DNA from 3 places in the Streptomyces sp. NPDC050147 genome. Region 1 is predicted to be linked to each of the others. Evidence: riboswitches for the same ligand, from Rfam matches in the RefSeq annotation. Region 1 holds a riboswitch; each other region holds the start of a gene.
What was found. A riboswitch is a leader RNA that binds a small molecule or an ion and turns the genes downstream of it on or off. The one in region 1 is predicted to bind thiamine pyrophosphate.

Region 1 (7,590 bases):
GTGGGCGACGAGGGCAACCGCGCCTGATCTCGGGCACTCCCCGAGGGATGGACAAAGCCCTGCCGGTCGGACACGGTGCAGGGAAAGAGACGCGACGCAGCCGACACCCCATGGACTCCCCCTACTTCACCGTGTGGGGGCGCCCCCAGCCCACTCACAACACGCAGGAGCAAGTGGTGATCGAAGAGACCCTCCTCGAGGCCGAGGAGAAGATGGAGAAGGCCGTCGTGGTCGCCAAGGAGGACTTCGCCGCGATTCGCACAGGCCGTGCGCACCCGGCGATGTTCAACAAGATCGTGGCCGACTACTACGGCGCCCTTACGCCGATCAATCAGCTGGCCTCGTTCTCGGTGCCCGAGCCGCGGATGGCCGTGGTGACCCCGTTCGACAAGAGCGCGCTGCGCAACATCGAGCAGGCGATCCGCGACTCCGACCTCGGCGTCAACCCCGGCAATGACGGAAACATCATCCGGGTGACGTTCCCCGAGCTGACGCAGGACCGCCGCAAGGAGTACATCAAGGTCGCCAAGACCAAGGCCGAGGACTCCAAGATCTCGATCCGCTCCATCCGCCGCAAGGCCAAGGAAGCGATCGACAAGGCGGTGAAGGACGGCGACATCGGCGAGGACGAGGGGCGTCGCGCGGAGAAGGAGCTCGACGACACCACCGCGAAGTACGTCGCTCAGGTGGACGAGCTGCTCAAGCACAAGGAAGCCGAGCTGCTCGAGGTCTGAGGGCTCGAAGTCTGAGGACTGAGGAATCCGATCCGTGAACGACTCTTCCTGGGGGGCGCCTCCCAGAACCGGGTACTGGGGGCCGCCCGACCAGGGCCCTGCTCAAGGGGCTGCCCCGGCAGGTCCCGCGTACGATGCGCATGACGCCCTGTATCCAGCAGAGACGCAGCCCATGCCCATCGTGCCTGACATGCCTGAAGTGCCCCAGGAGCCCATGCCCAGCGCATCACAGCCCGCCCCAGAGGCTCCGCGAGCGCCTCAAGCGCCTCAAGCGCCGCAGAAGAAGAGCGCGGGCCGTGATCTCGGGGCGGCCATAGGAGTCGGCGTGGGGCTCGGCGCGGTGATCGTCGCGTCGCTCTTCATCGTGAAGGCCGTCTTCATCGGCGTCATAGTGGTCGCCGTCGTGGTCGGTCTCTGGGAGCTCACCTCGCGGCTGCAGGAGCGCAAGGAGATCAAGGCGCCGCTGGTCCCGCTCGCGGTGGGCGGCGCCGCGATGGTCGTCGCCGGATACGTCCGCGGCCCCGAGGGCGCCTGGGTCGCCATGGCACTGACCGCGCTGGCGGTGCTCGTCTGGCGGATGACCGAGCCGCCCGAGGGCTATCTGAAGGACGTCACGGCGGGCGTCTTCGCGGCGTTCTACGTCCCGTTCCTCGCCACGTTCGTGGCGATGATGCTCACCGCGGACGACGGCCACATGCGGGTGCTCACGTTCCTGCTGCTGACCGTCGTCAGCGACACCGGGGCGTACGCGATCGGCTGGCGCTTCGGCAAGCACAAGCTCGCCCCGCGCATCAGCCCCGGCAAGACCCGCGAGGGCCTGCTCGGCGCGGTGACGTTCGCGATGGCCGGTGGCGCGCTGTGCATGGAGTTCCTGATCGACGGCGGCACGTGGTGGCAGGGGCTGCTCATCGGCCTCGCGGTCGCGGCGAGCGCGACGCTCGGGGACCTGGGCGAGTCGATGATCAAGCGTGACCTCGGCATCAAGGACATGGGCACGCTGCTGCCGGGACACGGCGGCATCATGGACCGCCTCGACTCGCTGCTGCCGACGGCGCCGGTGGTCTGGTTGCTGCTCGTGATCTTCGTTGGCTCGGCCTGACCTGCACTTTTGTAGGTGAGGGGCTCGTCGTCCACAGGGCGGCGGGCCCCTTGCCGTATGTCTGCGACACTGGATGGACCATGCCTGTACCCGGAGAACTCACCTTCGTCGCGCCCCGCGGAGCCAAGAAGCCGCCGCGGCATCTCGCCGACCTCACGCCCGCCGAGCGCAAGGAAGCCGTCGCCGCCGTCGGCGAGAAACCGTTTCGCGCCAAGCAGCTCTCGCAGCACTACTTCGCGCGGTACGCGCACGACCCGGAGCAGTGGACCGACATTCCCGCCGGTGCGCGCGGAAAGCTCCAGGAAGCGCTGCTTCCCGAGCTGATGTCCGTGGTGCGGCACATCAGCTGTGACGACGACACCACCCGCAAGACGCTGTGGCGCCTGTTCGACGGGACGCTCGTCGAGTCCGTGCTCATGCGCTATCCGGACCGCGTGACGATGTGCATCTCGTCGCAGGCCGGCTGCGGGATGAACTGCCCGTTCTGTGCGACGGGGCAGGCCGGACTCGACCGGAATCTGTCGACCGCCGAGATCGTGCACCAGATCGTGGACGGGATGCGGGCGCTCAGGGACGGAGAGATCCCGGGCGGCCCGGCGCGGCTCTCGAACATCGTCTTCATGGGGATGGGTGAGCCGCTCGCCAACTACAACCGCGTGACCGGTGCCATCCGCAGGCTCACGGACCCCGAGCCTGACGGCGTCGGTCTCTCGCAGCGCGGCATCACCGTGTCGACGGTCGGCCTGGTGCCCGCCATCCACCGGTTCGCCGACGAGGGCTTCAAGTGCCGCCTCGCCATCTCGCTGCACGCGCCCGACGACGAGCTCCGCGACACCCTCGTACCCGTGAACACGCGGTGGAACGTGCGTGAGGTGCTTGAGGCGGGCTGGGAGTACGCCGCCAAGTCGGGGCGCCGCCTCTCCATCGAGTACGCGCTGATCCGGGACATCAACGACCACGCCTGGCGCGGTGACCGGCTCGGGCGGCTGCTCAAGAACAAGCCCGTGCACGTGAACCTGATCCCGCTGAACCCGACGCCGGGCTCGAAGTGGACGGCATCGCGGCCGGAGGACGAGAAGGCCTTCGTGGACGCCATCGCCGCTCATGGGGTGCCTGTCACGGTTCGTGACACCCGTGGTCAGGAGATCGACGGGGCGTGCGGTCAGCTCGCCGCGTCCGAGCGTTAGTCTGGCCGGAAGACATCTTCATATTCCGACAGGGGAGCGCCACAGCGCTGAGAGTGCGGCAGCCAAGGACAGGTTGGCCGCAGACCCTCTGAACCTTGCCCGGGTCATTCCGGGTAGGAAGTTCGGTCATCACTCAAGCTGTTGCGCCCTGCCCGCGGCCCCTTCCGGTCCGCGGGCAGGGCCGCGTCTCTTCCTGGTCACTCCAGGAGGAATGAACTCAGTTGAACTCAGTGAGCACCACCAAGAAGATCACCGTCACCGCGATCGCGGCTGCCCTCGGGCTCGTCGCGCTCTCCGCGTGCGGCAGCTCGTCCGACAGCGGCGACAAGGCCGACTCCAAGAGCGTCACGCTGGTCAGCCATGACTCCTTCAACGTCTCCAAGGACGTACTGAAGGCGTTCGAGAAGAGCTCCGGTTACAAGGTCAACGTCCTCAAGGACGGGGACGCGGGTGCCGCCGTGAACAAGGCGATCCTGTCGAAGGACAACCCGCAGGGCGATGTCTTCTTCGGCGTCGACAACACCCTGCTCTCCCGCGCGCTCGACAACGGCCTCTTCCAGTCGTACGAGGCCAAGGGCTCAGATCAGGTTCTTCCGCAGTTCCGCGTCGATCAGGGCAAGCACCGGGTCACGCCCGTCGACAGTGGCGACATCTGTGTCAACTACGACAAGAAGTACTTCGCCGACAAGAAGCTGGCGCCGCCGAAGTCCTTCGAGGATCTGACCAAGCCCGCCTACAAGGACTTGCTGGTCACCGAGAACGCCTCGACCTCGTCGCCCGGCCTCGGGTTCCTGCTCGGCACCGCCGCCCAGTACGGCGACGAGGGCTGGCAGGGCTACTGGAAGAAGCTCAAGAGCAACGGCGTCAAGGTCGTCGACGGCTGGGAGCAGGCGTACAACGAGGAGTTCTCCGGCTCCGCGGGCGGCAAGAAGGCCAAGGGTGAGCGGCCGCTCGTCGTCTCCTACGCCTCGTCGCCGCCCGTCGAGGTGCTCTACGCCAAGCCGCAGCCCAAGGAGGCGCCGACCGGCGTCGCGACCGGTACCTGCTTCCGGCAGGTCGAGTACGCGGGTCTGCTGAGCAACGCCGGGAACGAGAAGGGCGGCAAGGCGCTGCTCGACTTCCTGATCAGCAGCGAGTTCCAGGAGGACATGCCGCTGAACATGTTCGTGAACCCTGTGCGCGAGAACGCCGAGCTGCCCCAGCTGTTCGTCGAGCACGGCGCGAAGATCGACAAGCCGGAGACCATGGCCCCGAAGAAGATCGCCGACAACCGCGAGCAGTGGGTCAAGTCGTGGACCTCGCTCGTACTGAAGTAAAGGACCCGGCCCGCAAGGACCGTAAGGGATCCACCCGAGGGAGCGCGGCGCGGCTCGGCCTGATGGCCGTGCCCGTCGCCTTCTTCGCGGTCTTCTTCGCCTATCCGGTCTCCGCGATCGTCGCGCGCGGCCTGAAGGTGGGCGGACAGTGGCAGTTCGGGCGGATCGCGGACGTCATCGGGCAGTCCGACGTCCGGCACGTGCTGTGGTTCACCACCTGGCAGGCGCTCGCCTCGACCGCGCTCACGCTGCTGATCGCGCTCCCCGGCGCGTACGTCTTCGCGCGCTTCGAGTTCAGGGGCAAGCAGATCCTGCGGGCGGTCGTCACGGTGCCGTTCGTGCTGCCGACGGTCGTCGTCGGGACGGCGTTCCTCGCGCTGCTCGGCCGGGGCGGGCTGCTCGACGAGATGTGGGGCGTGCGGCTCGACACCACCGTGTGGGCGATTCTGCTCGCGCATGTCTTCTTCAATTACGCCGTTGTCGTACGGACCGTCGGCGGGCTCTGGTCGCAGCTCGACCCGCGTCAGGAGGAGGCCGCGCGGATGCTCGGCGCCTCGCGGTGGACCGCCTGGCGGACGGTGACCCTGCCCGCGCTCGGTCCCGCGGTCGCCGCGGCGTCCCTCATGGTCTTCCTGTTCACGTTCACCTCGTTCGGTGTCGTGCAGATCCTCGGCGGGCCCGCGTACTCCACGCTCGAAGTCGAGATCTACCGGCAGACCGCCCAGCTTCTCGACTTGTCGACGGCCGCCGTCCTGACCATCGTGCAGTTCGCGGCGGTCGGCGTGATCCTCGCCGTGCACGCGTGGACCGTGCGCAGGCGGGAGACCGCCCTGAAGCTGGTCGACGCCTCCGCGGTCGCGCGGCGACCGCGCGGCGCGGGGCAGTGGACGCTGCTCGCCGGGGTCATGGTCACGATCGCCGTGCTGATCCTGCTGCCGCTCGGAGTGCTGATCGAGCGGTCGCTGAGCGGGCCCGACGGTTACGGCTTCACGTACTTCAGGGAGCTGACATCGGCGGACGGCGGGGCGTTCCTCGTCCCGCCGATCGAGGCCGTCTGGAATTCGCTGCAGTACGCGCTCGCCGCCACCGCCATCGCCCTGGTGATCGGCGGGCTCGCCGCGGCGGCGCTCACCCGGAGAGCCGGTCGCCTGGTGCGCGGCTTCGACGCGCTGCTGATGCTGCCGCTCGGGGTGTCCGCGGTGACGGTCGGCTTCGGCTTCCTGATCACACTGGACAAGCCGCCGCTGGACCTGCGGGCGACGTGGATTCTGGTGCCGCTCGCGCAGGCGCTGGTGGGCGTGCCCTTCGTCGTACGCACCATGCTTCCCGTCCTGCGTGCGGTGGACGGACGCCTGCGTGAGGCGGCCGCCGTGCTCGGAGCCTCGCCGCTGCGGGCGTGGCGGGAGGTCGACCTGCCGATGGTGCGCAGGGCGCTGCTCATCGCCGCCGGGTTCGCCTTCGCCGTGTCCCTGGGGGAGTTCGGCGCGACCGTGTTCATCGCGCGGCCGGACAACCCGACCCTTCCGGTCGCGGTGGCGCGGCTCCTGGGGCGGGCGGGCGAGCTCAACTACGGGCAGGCGATGGCACTTTCGACGATCTTGATGGTGGTGTGCGCGGTGTCGCTGCTGCTGCTCGAACGGCTCCGTACCGACCGGACGACTGGGGAGTTCTGATGAGTGCGGGTGTAGGCGCGGGTGCGGGGCTGCTGACGCTGGCCGATGCGACGGTGCGGTTCGGGGCGCGTGCCGTGCTCGACCGGGTCGGGCTCGCGGTCGACAAGCACGAGATCGTGTGCGTCCTCGGGCCCAGCGGCAGCGGCAAGTCGACGCTGCTGCGCGCGGTCGCGGGCCTCCAGGAGCTCGACGCCGGGCGGATTCTGCTCGACGGCCGCGATCAGCGGGGCGTGCCCGCGCACAAGCGTGGGGTCGGCCTGATGTTCCAGGACCATCAGCTGTTTCCGCAGCGCGACGTAGCGGGCAATGTCGCCTTCGGGCTGCGCATGCGTGGGGCGTCCCGGGGAGAACAGGCCGACCGGGTGGCCGAGTTGCTCGAACTGGTGGGGCTGCCGGGTGCCCAGCGCCGGGCTGTCGCCTCGCTCTCGGGTGGAGAGCAGCAGCGGGTGGCTCTCGCGCGGGCGCTCGCGCCGAGGCCGCGGTTGCTGATGCTCGATGAACCGCTCGGGCAGCTCGACCGTTCGCTGCGGGAGCGCCTCGTGGTCGAACTCCGCGAGCTCTTCGACGAGTTGGGTACGACGGTCCTTGCGGTCACGCACGACCAGGGCGAGGCGTTCGCGCTCGGGGACCGGGTCGTGGTGATGCGGGACGGGCGGATCGCCCAGTCCGGTACGCCACTTGAGGTCTGGCGGCATCCGGCGGACGAGTTCGTGGCGCGGTTCCTGGGCTTCGACAACATCGTCGACGCGACGGTGGCCGGTGACGTGGCCGACACCGCCTGGGGCAAGGTTCCGGTGCCGGAGAACTCTGGGGGCGCGGAGGGCGGACGGTGCCGGCTGCTGGTGCGGCCGGCCGGGGTGCGGCTCGTGCCTGCCGATGAGGGGCTGCCGTGTGTGGTGACGGCGCGCACCTTCCGGGGTACGCATGTCGCCGTCCACCTGGAGCCTCGGACCGGGCCGCGGCTCGAGGCGGCCTGTGCGTTGCGGGACGCGCCTGGGGTGGGGGAGACGGTGGGGGTCGCGTTCGACGCGGGAGATGTCGTGGTTCTGGGCTGAGCCGGGTTCTGGGCCGGGGCGGGTTCTGGGCTGAGAGGGGCCGCGGCGTTATTGAGGTGTGGGCGCCGCGGGATCTGCCTAGGGTTCGGCCCATGACGACATGGGAGTACGACCGCCACCGCGCCGAAGTCATGGTCCAGCTGGGCCTCTTGAGGGACACGCTGGCCGGGGCGGACCTGTCGGTCACCGTGCCGACGTGTCCGGAGTGGACGCTGGGGTACCTCGCCCGGCATGTGGGTGGCGCCGTGCGCTGGGCCGAGCGGCTGGTGGGCACGCGGGCCACGGGGGACATCCCCGAGGAGGACGTCCCGGGCATCCGGGGCCCCGAGGGCGACGATCCCGCCGCCCTCGACGCCTGGCTGGCCGAGACCGCCGAGCTGGTCGGCGAGACGTTCTCCGCCGCGCGCGCCGATACCCCGGTGTGGACCTGGGCCGAGCCGCAGAACGCCGGGTTCTGGGCGCGGCGCATGACGCACGAGGTGGCCATTCACCGTGCGGACGCGGCGATCGCCGCGGGTGTCGCGTA
Region 2 (7,590 bases), on a different contig from region 1:
TCTTCCTGGCCCTGACCGGCGCGCGACCGGGCGGGACGCCGCACCGGACTGTGCTGCACACCCCTGACCGCCAGGACGAGCTCGACCGGCTCTTCGGGGACCGCCCCGGACTGCCCGAGGCCCCCACCCTCACGGTGCTGCGCCCGGCCGACCCCGCGCTCACCCCCGACGCCGGACACGAGGCGGTCACGCTGACGGTGACCGTGCCCGCACACACGGAGGTCACCGAAGCCGACGTGGAGCGGTTGCTCGACCGTGCCGAGGCCGTGGTGCCCGGGCTCCGGGGCCGCCTGCTGTGGCACGAGGTCCGCACCCCCGCCGACATCGCGGAGGCCACCGGCGCCGACGGCGGCGCGGTCCCGCCCCCGTCCCTCGCAGCGGGTGAGGGCCGACTGCTGCACCCGGCCAACAGCACGCGCCTGCCGGGACTTTTCGCGGTCGGCGGCTGGGCCCACCCCGGCGGCGGTCTCCCGCACGCGGGCATGTCCGGCACGCTGGTCGCGGGACTGATCGTGGAGGGACCGGAGTTCCGCGGCTCGCAGTGAGCGGCAAAGGCCTGCGGCGCCGGCGCCGCAGGCCTCAGGATCAGTACGGGTGATCAGTACGGGCAATTAGTACGGGTACCGCCCGTTTCAGTACCGGTACTGCTCGTTGTACCCCGCGTCGTAGCCGTTCCCCTGGCCCTGCTCGCCCTGGTAGGGATACGGCTGCTCCGGCGGGAGTTCGCCGCCGTACTGCCCGTAGGGGTCCTCGACGCTGCGCTGCTGGGGGACCCAGACGCCGCCGGGCGGCGTGTCGTTGTACGTCCCGGCCCCGCTGCCGTAGGGATCGGGGCCGGGGTAGGGCGCGTACTGCTCCTGGCCGCCGTACGTGTCGTAGCTCTGCTGGCCGCCGTACGACTGCGTCCCGATGTACGGGTCGGAGTACGCGGCGTACTGCTGCTGCCCCGTCTCGCCGTACGCGTACGGCTGCTGGGGGTCGTAGCTCGCGGTGGCGTACGTGTCGTAGCCGCTGTCCGCGGCGGCCGACTGCTGCTCTGCGTACGCCGCGTCGCTGTAGACGCCGTACTGCCCGGTGTCGTCGGGCAGCGGCTCCGGCGCGTAGACCCCGGTGCCGGGGGGCGTCTCGGGCGGCGGTCCGGCGGGGCCCGCCTCCTCGTACTCCAGGTCGGAGACCTGGAGCGTCGGCTCCTGGGAAGCCTCGGCGCCCCGCGGCTTCGTCTTGCGGCGCTTGCTCAGGCCGGGCTGGCCGCCGAGCGCCCAGCCGGTCGAGAAGCCACGGCGGAAGGAGAGCGTCACGTACGTCTGCCCGGTGGCGAAGGCGATCGCGCCCGCCCCGATGACGGGCACCGACGGCAGCAGCACGCCGATGACCACGCCGAGGAAGCCGCCGAAGGCGAGCAGCCGCCAGCGCAGCCGCGCCTTGTACTGCAGCAGCACTTCGCCGAGCAGCCACAGCGCGACGCATCCGAACGCGATGTAGAGGACCGTCCAGCCCATGTACGCCCCTCTCCCCACGGCCGCCGCCCTCAGGGGTACGACCGGTCAGGTCTGCGGGTGATGCAGACCCAGATTCTCGTAAATTTCCAGCGTCGCCGTGGAGTTGTTCAGCGTGATGAAGTGCAGCCCCGGCACACCCTCGTCAAGGAGTCGCGCGCAGAACTCCGTCGCGAACTCGATGCCAATGGAGCGTACAGCCGCCGGATCGTCTTTGGCTGTGAGGATGCGCTCTTTGAGCGCCGGGGGGAAGGAAGCGTTGCTGAGCTGGGGCAGCCGCTCCAGCATGCGCACGTTCGTCACCGGCATGATCTCCGGGATGATCGGCGTCGAACAGCCCGCCGCCTCGACCCGGTCACGAAGCCGCAGATACTCCTCCGGGTAGAAGAACATCTGTGTGATCGCGTAGTCGGCGCCGGCGCGGCACTTGTCGACGAAGTGCCGGACGTCGGTGTCCCAGTCGGGCGAGCGCGGATGCATCGCGGGGAAGGCCGCGACGCCCACGCAGAAGTCGCCCGACTCCTTGATCAGCCGGACCAGTTCGGCGGCGTAGGTCAGGCCCTCGGGGTGCTTGACCCAGTCGGCGAGGGGGTCGCCGGGCGGGTCGCCGCGGACCGCGAGCATGTTCCTGATGCCGGCGTCCGCGTACTGCCCGATGATGTTGCGCAGTTCGGCCACGGAGTGGTCGACCGCGGTGAGGTGGGCGACCGGCGTGAGCGTCGAGTCGGCGACGATCTGCTGCGTCTCCTTGACCGTGCCCGCGCGCGTCGAGCCGCCCGCTCCGTACGTCACGGAGACGAAGCTGGGGGCCACCGCCTCGACCCGGCGCAGCGCGTTCCACAGGTTCCGCTCGCCCTTCGGGGTCTTCGGCGCCGAGAACTCGAACGAGTACGTCGTCTTGCCGGTCGCGAGCATGTCGCGCACGGTGCGTGCGCGATCAGTTCTGGTGGAAGCAGTGCCTAGGGCCATACGGGCAGGTTAGCGACGGGGCACCACTACCGGCCAATCCCCGTCCACCCTGCGGACAGCCTCGCCGAAGGTTGGCCGAAGATCGCCGATCAGGCCGTACGCAGCCGCTTCGCGAAGTCGGCGGCCGCGGCCCCCGGATCGTCCGCCTCCGTGATCGCCCGTACGACGACGACGCGGCGGGCGCCCGCTTCGAGCACCTGGTCGAGGTTGCCCGCGTCGATGCCGCCGATGGCGAACCACGGGCGGTCCGTGCCGAGCGAGGCCGTGTACCGGACGAGGTCGAGCCCGGGGGCGTGCCGGCCGGGCTTGGTGGGGGTCGGCCAGCAGGGGCCGGTGCAGAAGTAGTCCACGCCGTCCTGCGTCGCCGCGGCGGCGGCCTCGGTGTCCGCGTGCGTGGAGCGGCCGATGAGAACGTCCTGGCCGAGGACGGCGCGGGCCGCGGGCACGGGCAGGTCGCCCTGTCCCAGGTGCAGCACGTCGGCGCCGATGGCGTGCGCGACGTCCGCGCGGTCGTTCACCGCGAGGAGCTTGCCGTGCCGGCGGGCGGCGTCGGCGAAGACCTGGAGGTGTTCGAGCTCCTCGGCGGCCTCCATGCCCTTGTCCCGCAGCTGCACGATGTCGACGCCGCCGCCGAGGACGGCGTCGAGGAACTCGGGGAGGTCTCCCTGGCGCTTGCGGGCGTCCACACACAGGTAGAGGCGGGCGTCGGCGAGCTGCTCGCGGGCAGGCTTGGTGGCCATGGAAGAGGTCCCCCCGGTCGTCGGTGGCCCGCGGGCCACGCGTCCCCGGAGGGACGCGCGGCCCGCGCGCGACGGTTTTCCGTTTCGGTCAGACGGCGAGCGCCTGGGCGCGGCGCTTCACCTCCGTGCCGCGATTCTCGCTCAGGGCCTGCGCGGGGGTGCCGGGCAGGGTCGGGTCGGGAGTGAAGAGCCACTCCAGCATCTCTTCGTCGCTGAAGCCGTCGTCCCGCAGGAGCGTCAGGGTGCCGGTGAGGCCCTTGACGATCTTGTCGCCGTCGATGAAGGCGGCCGGCACCGCGAGCGCGCGGTTCTCACCACGGCGCACGGCGATCAGCTGGCCCTCCTTGACCAGCTGGCGCACACGCGTCACCTCGACGTCGAGCATTTCTGCGATGTCGGGAAGGTGGAGCCACTCGGGGACGAGAGCATCAGTCTTTGCGTCAATCTCGGTCACGGGGTCAAGCGTATCTCCGGGCACCGACAACGGCCGAGCAGAGGCTCCGGTCGTGCGGCACCGCTACGGCCGCAGTGCCTTCTTCAGCGGAACCGAGGGGTCCGACGCCAGCTCGGCGGAGAGGCGGGCGCTCGCCTCGATCAGTTTGCGGCCCTGCGCCAGGTCCCTGGGGCGGCCCACCGCGAGGACGGCCACCAGGGCCCCCTGCCGCAGCCAGCACACGGTCCAGGCCACGCCCGAGGGGTCACCGCGCCACACCAGCTCGTCGGCGGACGCGTGATGGCCCGCGTACTGGACGAAGCGGCCGAACTGCTCGGACCAGAAGTACGGGACGGGGTCGTACGCCGAAGGGGTCTCGCCGATGATGTTCGCCGCCGCCGTGCGCGGCCCCTGGAGGGCGTTGTCCCAGTGGTGGACGAGGAGACGCTCGCCATATCTTCCCGAAGGGAAGGAGGCGCAGTCGCCGACCGCGTACACATCGGGCTCCGACGTGCGCAGGTGGTCGTCGGCGAGGATCTCCCGGTGGGCGCCCAGCGCGATGCCGGAGTCCGCGAGCCATCCCGTGGCGGGGCGTGCGCCGATGCCGACGACCACCGCGTCCGCGGGCAGCCGGGTGCCGTCGGCCAGGAGCACACTGCCGGGCTCGACGCGGTCCACGCGCGCGCCGGTGCGCAGTTCGGCGCCGGAGTCGGCGTACCAGGCCGCCATCGGGGCGGCGACCTCCGCGGGCAGCGCCCCGGCCAGCGGTCGCTCCGCGGCCTCGACCACGGTGACCGAGCAGCCCGCCTCGCGTGCGGCGGTCGCGAACTCGGCGCCGATCCAGCCCGCGCCGACGACCACGATGCGGTGCTGCTCGGCGAGCACGGGCCGCAGCCGCTCGGCGTCGTCGAGCGTGCGCAGCAGGTGGACGCCGGGGACTCCGGAGGCGCCGGGCAGCAGGATCGGTTCGGCGCCGGTGGCGATGACCAGGGCGTCGTAGGGAACCGGGCCGCGGGCGGTGTCCAGTTCGTGGTCCGCCGGGCGGACGCCCGTGACCTCGTGGCCCAGGCTCAGGCCGATGCCGAGCGCCTCGAAGTCGATGTCGAAGGCGGAGCCCTCCGCCTTGCCGAGCAGCACGGCCTTGGACAACGGCGGCCTGTCGTACGGCTGGTGGGGCTCCGCGCCGATCAGGGTGACCGCACCGGCGAACCCCTGCTCGCGCAGGGCCACGGCGGTCTGCACCCCGGCCATCCCCGCGCCGACGATGACCACCCGGCGCTCTTCCTGCCTCTGCTGCTCGCTCACTCGATCACTGTAGGGCGGCGCACGAGGCGTACCTCAGAGCTCGACCAGGAGATCTCTGACACACCGTCACTGCTCATACCCGGACAGCTCCCCCTACTGCCGCCGAACGCCAGGGGCTAGGGTGGCCGGTGCAGAGCACTCGCGGGAGCCCGGACGCACCGGGCTGAGAGGGAGGCTGGACGGCCTCCGACCGTACGAACCTGATCCGGGTCATGCCGGCGAAGGGAGGGGCTGGACACCCATGCATCCACCTACACCACCCCGTACGACGAGCACGACCGATGTCCTTGTCGTCGGGGGCGGCATCATCGGCCTGGTCACGGCCTGGCGGGCGGCACAGCGCGGCCTGTCCGTCGCCGTCGTGGACCCCGAACCCGGCGGCGGCGCGGCGCAGGTGGCCGCGGGCATGCTGGCCGCCGTCACCGAGCTGCACTACGGGGAGCAGACGCTGCTCGGCCTCAATGTGGCCTCCGCGCGGCGCTATCCCGAGTTCGCCGCCGAGCTGACGGAGGCGAGCGGCCGCGAACTCGGCTACCGCGCGTGCGGCACGCTCGCCGTCGCGCTCGACTCCGACGACCGTGCCCATCTGCGCGAGCTGCACACGCTTCAGCAGCAGTCGGGGCTCGCCTCGGAGTGGCTGAGCGGGCGTGAGTGCCGCCGCCTTGAGCCGATGCTCGCGCCGGGCGTCCGGGGCGGCCTCCGGGTCGACGGCGATCATCAGGTCGACCCGCGCAGGCTCGCGGCGGCGCTCCTCGTGGCCTGCGAGCGGGCGGGCGTGGTCTTCCACCACGCGTGGGCGCAGCGTCTGTCGGTGGCCGGCGACCGGGCCACCGGCGTCGTGCTCGCCGACGGCACCGCTCTGGAGGCCGGTCAGACCGTGCTCGCGGCGGGCAGCCTCAGCGGGCGCCTGGCGGGGGTCCCGGAGGGCGTCCTGCCGCCCGTGCGCCCCGTGAAGGGCCAGGTGCTGCGGCTCACGGTGCCGCGGCGGTACGCGCCGTTCCTGAGCCGCACCGTGCGCGCCGTGGTGCGCGGCAGCCACGTCTACCTGGTGCCGCGCGAGAACGGCGAGCTCGTCGTGGGCGCGACCAGCGAGGAGCTCGGCTGGGACACGACGGTCACGGCCGGCGGCGTGTACGAGCTCCTTCGGGACGCCCACGAACTCGTACCCGGCATCACGGAACTGCCGCTGACGGAGACCCGCGCGGGCCTGCGCCCCGGCTCCCCCGACAACGCGCCGCTGCTCGGCCCGACCGCGCTCCCCGGCCTCCAGCTGGCCACCGGGCACTACCGCAACGGCGTCCTGCTGACGCCCGTCACCGGCGACGTACTGGCCCATGCCCTCACCACCGGTGAACTGCCCGACGAAGCGCGGGAGTTCACCCCCCTGCGCTTTGCCGGTAACCCCCTTACGCAGCGTTCCATGGAGCAGCCCGCATGACTCTCCCAGCCGTTACAGCCGTCTCCGTGAACGGAGAAGCACGCGATGTGGCCGCGGGCACCACGCTCGAAGCCCTCGTCGCCACGCTGACCGCGGCCCCCTCCGGGGTCGCCGCCGCGCTCAACGAAACCGTCGTCCCGCGCGCGCGGTGGGCGACCACCCCGCTCGCCGACGGGGACCGCGTCGAGGTCCTCACCGCCGTCCAAGGAGGCTGAACCGACATGGCAGACGACCCCTTCGTCATCGGCGGGCTCACGCTTTCCTCCCGCCTGATCATGGGTACGGGCGGTGCGCCCAGCCTCGACGTGCTCGAACGTTCTCTCGTCGCCTCCGGTACGGAGCTGACGACGGTGGCGATGCGCCGCCTGGATCCCGCAGTGCAGGGCTCGGTGCTCTCCGTCCTCGAGCGGCTCGGCATCCGCGTCCTGCCGAACACGGCGGGCTGCTTCACCGCGGGCGAGGCCGTCCTGACCGCCCGGCTCGCGCGGGAGGCGCTCGGCACCGACCTGGTCAAGCTGGAGGTCATCGCGGACGAGCGCACGCTGCTGCCCGACCCGATCGAGCTCATCGACGCCGCGGAGACTCTCGTGGACGACGGCTTCACGGTCCTCCCGTACACGAACGACGACCCGGTCCTCGCCCGGAAGCTGGAGGACGCGGGGTGCGCGGCGATCATGCCGCTCGGCTCTCCGATCGGGTCCGGGCTCGGCATCCGCAACCCGCACAACTTCCAGCTGATCGTCGAGCGCGCGGGCGTGCCGGTGATCCTGGACGCGGGCGCGGGGACGGCCTCCGACGCGGCGCTCGCCATGGAGCTGGGGTGCGCCGGTGTGATGCTCGCCTCCGCCGTGACGCGGGCGCAGGAGCCGGTCCTGATGGCCGAGGGCATGCGGCACGGGGTCGAGGCGGGGCGGCTCGCGTACCGGGCGGGGCGCATTCCCCGGCGGCACTTCGCCGAGGCGTCGTCGCCCGTGGAGGGGATGGCCCGGCTCGACCCGGAGCGGCCCGCCTTCTGAGCGTCGCGTGCCTGTCACCGCTCGTCGCGTGCCTGTCACAGGTCGGCTGCAGTCGAGGCGCGAGCGTGCCCGGGCGGGCAGCGGTGTCGGCGGTGGCTCGTAGACTCCCTGCGTGGACACGACCCTTCAGGACCCGCTCATCGGGCAGGTGCTCGACGGCCGCTATCGCGTGGACGGGCGCATCGCGGTCGGC
Region 3 (7,590 bases), on a different contig from region 1:
ATCGGAAGACTGTTAAGGACACTTGCTTTCTCTATCAGCATCTGAAAACTCACTCCTTGTGATCTGATGTGTACGTTAAGCAAGATGCCATGAGTGTCAGGGAGTTGGTTCCTGGCCAGTCGAGCTTTAGCGACGGGGTAGGCGGGCGATGCGCGAGTCGGTCCAGGCAGAGGTCATGATGAGCTTCCTCGTTTCCGAGGAGTTGTCGTTTCGCATCCCGGTGGAGCTGCGATATGAAACCGACGATCCCTACGCCGTCCGGCTGACCTTTCACCTCCCCGGAGACGCGCCGGTGACCTGGGCCTTCGGTCGCGAGCTGTTGGTCGACGGGGTGGGCGGGGCGTGCGGTGACGGGGACGTGCACATCGCCCCCACCGACCCGGAGCTGCTGGACGAGGTGCTCATCCGGCTCCAGGTCGCCACGGACCAGGCGCTGTTCCGGGTGGGGATTCCGCCGCTGCTCGCCTTCCTGGACCGTACGGACAAGCTGGTTCCGCTGGGGCAGGAGCGGGCGCTCGCCGACTTCGATACACACCTGGACGAGGCGCTGGACCGGATCCTCGCCGAGGAGCAGAGCGCGGGCTGACTCCGGAGGACAAGTGGCGCAGCCGTACGGCAGATTGCTGCATTTCGTGGCATCGGCCGCTCTGGCCTTGCGGCATCGGCCGGTCTGGCCTTGCGGCGGCGTCCCTTCCGCACGCCCTGGCCTTCCGGCGGCACCTCTTCCGTTCAGGCCTTGCGGCGGCGGCCCTTTCCGCCGCGGCTCTGCTTGGGGGCGGGAGTCGTGCGGGTGGCACCGTCTCCGTGCGCGTCGGTGGCGCCCGGGGGGTTCGTGCCTCCCGGGTGGTTCGCGCCCGCTGGCCGGGCTGTGGCGGCCGAACGGTCAGCCGAGACCACCAGGGCCGCGAGCGCTGTCGTCACCGGCACAGAGGCGACCAGGCCGATCGAGCCGACCAGCGTGCGCACGATCTCCTCGGCCACCAGCTCGCTGTTGGCCACGGTGCCCACGCTGCTCTGGGCGATGGAGAAGAGCAGCAGCAGGGGCAGCGCGGCGCCCGCGTAGGCAAGCACCAGGGTGTTGACGACCGAGGCGATGTGGTCGCGGCCGATGCGGATGGCGGCGCCGTACAGACCGCGCCACCCCATCGTGGGGTTGGCCTGGTGCAGTTCCCAGACCGCGGACGTCTGCGTCACCGTCACGTCGTCGAGCACGCCGAGGGAGCCGATGATGACGCCGGCGAGCAACAGGCCGCTCATGTCGATGGACGGGTACAGGCCGTGGATCAGGCCGGTGTTGTCGTCCGTGTTGCCGGTCAGCGAGGCCCAGCCGATGAAGAGCGAACCGAGCAGTCCGATGAGGAGCAGTGAGATCAGCGTGCCGAGGACCGCGACCGACGTACGCGCTGTGAGGCCGTGGCACAGGTAGAGCGCGATCAGCATGATGGCGCTGGCCCCGATCACCGCCACGACCAGCGGGTTCGAGCCCTGCAGGATCGCCGGCAGGATGAAGAACGTCAGGACCAGGAAGCTCAACGCCAGGGCGACCAGGGCCATGACGCCGCGCAGCCGTCCCACCACGACGACGGCGAGCGCGAAGATCCCGGCGAGCAGCGCCATGGGGAACTTGCGGTTCACGTCGGTGACCGCGTACTGCAGCGCCTCGGGGGCCGTGGGCTCGTAGGCGACCACCACCTGCTGGCCCTGGCGCAACTGCCGCGGTGAGTCCGGCTGGACGATCTCGGTGAAGGTGCGGCCCTTGTCCTTGCCGCTGGTCACCTCGATCGTCGCCTTCTTGCAGATGCCCTTCGCGCGGGACTCCGCGGACTGCCCTTCGGCGGTGGAGGTGTCACCGTTGGGCGGGGTCTGTGAGGCGTTCACGTCCTTGCAGGGGAGCTCCTGCACCTTCGTCACGTCGGCCGACTGGGTCTGGCGGTCGAAGCCGACTCCGGTGCGCTCATGGCCGGGCGCGCCGCCGGGCCAGAGCACCGCGAGGCCCACGACCACCGCCGTGGCGAAAGGAATCAGCACGGCGGCGATGACCTTGCGCAGATGCTTCGATACCGGCGCGGCAGGACCGTGGCTGTGGGAGTGCCCGTGCGGGTCCGGGGGACGGTTCGGGACGGGCGGCTGGGACGGCGGCTGTGTGGTGGTCACTGACCGATCATCGCAAGAACGGAGGGGGCCCTCTGTTCAGCGCGCCCGACATGACGCTAGCGTGGTGTCACCTTTGCAATCGCGGGAGCTCGGAGCACCGGGCTGAGAGGGCGCTGAACTCCGTACGAAGCGGCACAAAAAGTGCACGAGCCGTACGGAATCCGCTGCGTCGACCGCCGAACCTGTTACCGGGTAATGCCGGCGTAGGGAGTAGGTCTCATGACCACATCGGACGCACGCACGCCTGCCTCCAGCAGCGACGAGAACACCGTCGAGGCGGAGGCCGGGAAGTCCATCGGCTGGCACAAGGCGTACGTCGAGGGCTCGCGCCCCGACCTGCGGGTGCCGGTCCGCCAGGTGCACCTCACCAACGGCAAGGCCGTGACCCTGTACGACACTTCGGGGCCGTACACCGACGAGTCCATCGACACCGACGTCCGCAGGGGCCTCGCGCCGCTGCGCGAGAACTGGATCATCGCCCGCGGCGACACCGAGGAGTACGTGGGCCGCCCGCCCCGCCCCGAGGACGACGGGATCAAGCACACCTCGCCGCGCGGAGGCCTGAAGAACCTCGACGCGGTCTTCCCCGGCCGTCCGCGCCAGCCGCGCCGGGGCCGCGGGGGCCAGGCGGTGTCACAGCTCGCGTACGCCCGCCGTGGCGAGATCACGCCCGAGATGGAGTTCATCGGGATCCGCGAGAACCTCGACCCCGAGGTCGTGCGCGCCGAGGTCGCCGCGGGCCGGGCGGTGATCCCCGCCAACGTCAACCACCCGGAGATCGAGCCGATGATCATCGGCAAGAAGTTCCTGGTGAAGGTCAACGCCAACATCGGCAACTCCGCGGTCACCTCCTCCATCGAGGAGGAGGTGGACAAGATGACCTGGGCGACCAAGTGGGGCGCCGACACGGTCATGGACCTGTCCACCGGGCGCAACATCCACACCACCCGCGAGTGGGTCCTGCGCAACTCCCCCGTCCCCATCGGGACCGTGCCGCTCTACCAGGCCCTGGAGAAGGTCGATGGCCAGGCCGAGGCGCTGACCTGGGAGATCTACAAGGACACGGTCATCGAGCAGGCCGAACAGGGCGTGGACTACATGACGGTGCACGCGGGCGTGCGCCTTCCGTACGTCCCGCTGACCGCCAACCGCAAGACCGGCATCGTCTCGCGCGGTGGCTCGATCATGGCGGCCTGGTGTCTCGCGCACCACAAGGAGAGCTTCCTCTACGAGAACTTCGAGGAGCTCTGCGAGATCCTCGCCTCGTACGACGTGACGTACTCGCTCGGCGACGGTCTGCGCCCCGGTTCGATCGCGGACGCCAACGACGAGGCGCAGTTCGCCGAGCTGCGCACCCTCGGGGAACTCAACACGATCGCCAAGCGTCATAACGTACAGACCATGATCGAGGGCCCGGGTCACGTCCCGATGCACAAGATCAAGGAGAACATCGACCTTCAGCAGGAGATCTGCGAGGAGGCGCCGTTCTACACCCTCGGCCCGCTGACCACCGACATCGCGCCCGCGTACGACCACATCACCTCCGGCATCGGCGCCGCGATGATCGGCTGGTGGGGCACGGCGATGCTCTGCTACGTCACGCCCAAGGAGCACCTGGGCCTGCCCAACCGTGATGACGTGAAGACCGGAGTCATCACGTACAAGATCGCGGCGCACGCGGCGGACCTCGCCAAGGGGCACCCGGGCGCCCAGGACTGGGACGACGCGCTCTCGGACGCACGCTTCGAGTTCCGCTGGGAGGACCAGTTCAACCTGGCCCTGGACCCCGTCACGGCACGGGAGTTCCACGACGAGACGCTGCCGGCGGAGCCCGCGAAGACAGCACACTTCTGCTCGATGTGCGGGCCGAAGTTCTGCAGCATGAAGATCTCGCACGACATCCGGCGTGAACACGGCGGTACGCGGGGCGAGATCGAGGCGGGCATGGAGCAGAAGTCCAAGGAGTTCGCGGCAGCCGGAAACCGCGTGTACCTGCCCATCGCCGACTGACCGATACCGGCACGCGCCGTGCTTCGGGCGGGCAGCACGCCCGCCCGAAGCAGCGTCGCGTACTACTCCGGCTTGTGGTCGGGACCGCCGAAGTCCGGGCTCGAGAAGTCCGGGCTCGAGAAACTCGGGCGCGGTCCCGCCGCCGGGCCGCCCTCCGGGCTGCTGAACCCCGGCCTGTTGTAGCCGAGTTGCGGCATGCGGTTGCCTGGGCCCGGCGACGGTGTACGAGCGGCGTGCGCCGTCCCCGGGTCCGCGAGCGCCTCCCGCAGGAACGGCAGGATGCCGCGCTCCATGAGTGCCTCGCTCCAGGCTTCCCTGGCGCGAACCACCTCCTCGTTCCGTTCTCCGTACGGACCGGCCTGGAGCGACGTGGCGCCGTTGCGCAGGGCGGTCAGGAGCAGGCCGATCGCGGCGATCAGGATGGCCCCTGCGGTGAGCGCGCCGAACAGCCACCCTGCCGTGAGCAGGGTTTCCGCGAAGGCGGGCTCGGGGTTGAGCATCTTCAGGATGTAGCCCACGAGCAGGAAGATCGCGGCGGCCGCCCCGGCGAGAACCGGTGCGAGCACCGCGACGACGGCGATGGCCCCCGCCCCTGAAGCCTGGGTGGTGACCTCCCCCATCGTGGTGGCGAGACCGATGCCGCCGGAGCCGGCTTCCGCCGGACCCTCGGTGCTCCGCTCCCGGATGGATGGTGCGGCAGATCCGCTTTCGCGCAGTTCTTCGCGGACCTTCACATAGTGCGTGTATTCGGTCGTGGCGGCGGCAGTGATCAGCGCAGTGGCGTTCAGGGCCATGGTGCGCAGCTGCTCGGGATTGAGCCGCTCGCCCACCGCGGCGAGATCAGGACGAGTCGGTGCCGTGCGCAGCGCCTCATCGAGGATCCGCTCGTACTCGGGGCGGTCCTCATTGAGCAGGTGTGGAGCGCTGTTCATGTGCATCCCCCGATGCTCCGTAGGGCTTGGGGCTCGCATGGGTGCGAGCCGTCGGGCAGAAACGGAGGGGAGCCTGCTACGGATAAGCCGATGGTAGAGCCGTGAAGGCACGCGGTGACAGGGGGTTTCCAGAAATAGACCCCCTGGCCAGCGTGATCCTGTATTGGTGCGCCTGCCCCGCGAACGCTCAGTTATCCAAGGGAAGTTGGCAGACCAGCAGCTTTCCGGCCATGGTCACGCCGCCGTCCATGGCGATGGCCAGGCCGCCTGCGTAGATGTGCGGGCCCTCGATGACGGGACCGCCGCCGTCCGAGTCGTCCTCGGAGCCGACATCGCCGAGCAGATACGGGATGGGGCTGTGGCCATGCACGACGCGATGGCCGCCGTACATGTCGAGGAGTTCGCGTACGGCCTGGGGGCCCGACTCGTCGCGGAAGGCGAAACGCTTGGTGAACTTCCGGAAGAGGTCCCAGCACTCGTCGGCGTCATTGCGCGTGAGGGTCTCGCGGACCGTGTCGTTCACGGCTTCGATCGAGTCGCCGTAATCCAGATAGGCGGTCGTGTCGGAGTGCATCAGGAGATGCCCGTCCTCCGCCTCGATCGCGTCGAGACGGGCCATCCACTGCAGATGGTGGTCCTCCAGGCGCTCCATGTCGGTCTTCTGGCCGCCGTTCAGGAGCCAGGCGGCCTGGAAGGTGGCCGTACCGGCTCCCGAGTTGACCGGGGTGTCGCCGAACCGCTTCGCGCCGAGCAGGAGCAGCTCGTGGTTGCCCATCAGCGCCTTGCAGTAGCCGCCCGCGGCCGCCGCCTGGGCGGACAGGCGCATCACGAGGTCGATGACGCCGATGCCGTCCGGGCCGCGGTCGGTGAAGTCGCCGAGGAACCACAGGCGCGCGTTGCCCGCGGACCAGTCGCCTTCGGCGTCGATGAGGCCCTGCTCCTGGAGGGCCGCGAGCAGCTCGTCCAGATAGCCGTGCACATCACCCACCACGTACAGCGGACCGTGTTCGTCGGTCGCCGGCGCCTGTGGAGGCTCGGGCATGGCCTGCACCTCCACTTGCACGGTGTCGCCGCGGTTGATGACGGGCAGGTCGCGCTGAGTGGGGGTATAGCCGTCGTCCAGCGTCCCGGGGGCCTGCCCGGGGGCGCCCGGAACCGCTGCGCCCGCCGGGTCCCCCTGGACCGGACCGGTCTCATGGACGTACGCCGGAACGCGGAAGTCGCGCAACGTCGCCGTCCGCACATCGGGTCCCTGACCGGCCCCCTGAGTCATCGACCCCTCCACCACCATTGCGCCGCATCTGCACCGAGATCGGACTGCCTGGTCGCAGCGGCCCTCGGTGTCGTCCGCCCATCATAGGAATGCGGCTCGCACTGTGTGGTGCACCAGGGGTGGTGAATCAGTGCTGAACCCCAGTTCACCGAGGTTTTCTCCCGAATTGGGTAGGGGTTTCCCCCCAGGTCACGACCGGGACGTGTCCGGTAGTGCTGGTCGAAGGCCGGTGGGCAACCGGTTGGCAGCCGGTTGACGACCTGTTGACGGGGTTCTCCCCGGGGGGCGGGCCGCTCAACCGGGTTCGGGTGAGCGGGGTGGGCTGACCGTCGTACGCGGTGGACGTCGCTCGGACGAGGTGCGCACGATCAGCTCCGTCGGTATCACCTGCTCGACCGGCCGGCCAGAATCCAGGCCTTCGATGGCGTCGATGAGCAGCTGGACGACGGCCGTGCCGATGCGCCGCGGTTTGAGCGAGAGGGTGGTGATGGGCGGTTCGGTGGTGGCGTAGACCGTGGACTCGCTGCAGCACACCAGCAGCAGGTCGTCCGGGACGCGCAGTCCGTACCGGCGGGCGGCCGCGAGGAGATCGGTGCCGTTCGGGTCGAAGAGGCCGTAGACGGCGTCGGGCCGGTCGGGCCGGGCGAGCAGCCGGTCGGCCGCGACCGCGCCGGCACACGGGTCGTGGGCCGGGTAGGACTCGTAGACCGGGTCCTGGCCGACGCGCTCGCACCAGCGCAGATAGGCGGTGGTGGACAGATGGGTGTACGTGTCCGTGGTGGTCCCGGTGAGCAGCCCGATGCGGCGGGCTCCGGCCGCCGCGAGGTGGTCGAGGATCTCGAGAACCGCCGCCTCGTGGTCGTTGTCGACCCAGGCGGTGACCGGGAGGGACCCGGCAGGACGGCCGTCGGACACGACGGGTAGTCCCTGGCGCACCAGTTCGCTGACGACGGGGTCGTGGTCGGACGGATCGACGACGACGGTGCCGTCGAGCGCGACGTTCGACCACACGTCGACCGGGCTGCGCCGGGAGGTGGCGGGCAGGATGACAAGGGCGTAGCCGCGGGCCAGCGCGGCCGAGGTCGCGGCTCTGGCCATCTCCGCGAAGTACGCGAATTCGGTGAAAGTGAAAGGTTCATCCCCGTAGGTCGTCACGGTCAGGCCGATGAGGCCCGACTTGCCGGTACGGAGCGTTCGGGCCGCCGCGGAAGGGCGATAGCC

Region 2: linked by a shared signal. The riboswitch ahead of thiO (glycine oxidase ThiO) and the one ahead of AB0I94_RS18670 (thiamine ABC transporter substrate-binding protein) in region 1 are both predicted to bind thiamine pyrophosphate.
Region 3: linked by a shared signal. The riboswitch ahead of thiC (phosphomethylpyrimidine synthase ThiC) and the one ahead of AB0I94_RS18670 (thiamine ABC transporter substrate-binding protein) in region 1 are both predicted to bind thiamine pyrophosphate.

What each region holds. Positions count from the first base shown of each region.
Region 1 is NZ_JBFALJ010000011.1:86,825-94,414, reverse strand. Features, by position in the region: gene pyrH (UMP kinase) at 1-27, shown strand, start outside; gene frr (ribosome recycling factor) at 177-734, shown strand; gene AB0I94_RS18680 (phosphatidate cytidylyltransferase) at 769-1,833, shown strand; gene rlmN (23S rRNA (adenine(2503)-C(2))-methyltransferase RlmN) at 1,914-3,020, shown strand; TPP riboswitch at 3,041-3,158, shown strand; gene AB0I94_RS18670 (thiamine ABC transporter substrate-binding protein) at 3,251-4,336, shown strand; gene AB0I94_RS18665 (iron ABC transporter permease) at 4,399-6,009, shown strand; gene AB0I94_RS18660 (ABC transporter ATP-binding protein) at 6,009-7,064, shown strand; gene AB0I94_RS18655 (maleylpyruvate isomerase family mycothiol-dependent enzyme) at 7,157-7,590, shown strand, end outside.
Region 2 is NZ_JBFALJ010000001.1:162,769-170,358, forward strand. Features, by position in the region: gene AB0I94_RS00725 (NAD(P)/FAD-dependent oxidoreductase) at 1-545, shown strand, start outside; gene AB0I94_RS00730 (hypothetical protein) at 633-1,499, opposite strand; gene metF (methylenetetrahydrofolate reductase [NAD(P)H]) at 1,545-2,465, opposite strand; gene thiE (thiamine phosphate synthase) at 2,555-3,205, opposite strand; gene AB0I94_RS00745 (Rv2175c family DNA-binding protein) at 3,294-3,659, opposite strand; gene AB0I94_RS00750 (FAD-dependent oxidoreductase) at 3,723-4,943, opposite strand; TPP riboswitch at 5,075-5,187, shown strand; gene thiO (glycine oxidase ThiO) at 5,185-6,381, shown strand; gene thiS (sulfur carrier protein ThiS) at 6,378-6,596, shown strand; gene AB0I94_RS00765 (thiazole synthase) at 6,603-7,397, shown strand; gene pknB (Stk1 family PASTA domain-containing Ser/Thr kinase) at 7,510-7,590, shown strand, end outside.
Region 3 is NZ_JBFALJ010000010.1:69,214-76,803, forward strand. Features, by position in the region: gene AB0I94_RS17450 (IclR family transcriptional regulator C-terminal domain-containing protein) at 1-45, shown strand, start outside; gene AB0I94_RS17455 (SsgA family sporulation/cell division regulator) at 149-586, shown strand; gene AB0I94_RS17460 (YibE/F family protein) at 730-2,154, opposite strand; TPP riboswitch at 2,226-2,381, shown strand; gene thiC (phosphomethylpyrimidine synthase ThiC) at 2,374-4,164, shown strand; gene AB0I94_RS17470 (hypothetical protein) at 4,227-5,102, opposite strand; gene AB0I94_RS17475 (metallophosphoesterase) at 5,284-6,369, opposite strand; gene AB0I94_RS17480 (LacI family DNA-binding transcriptional regulator) at 6,664-7,590, opposite strand, start outside.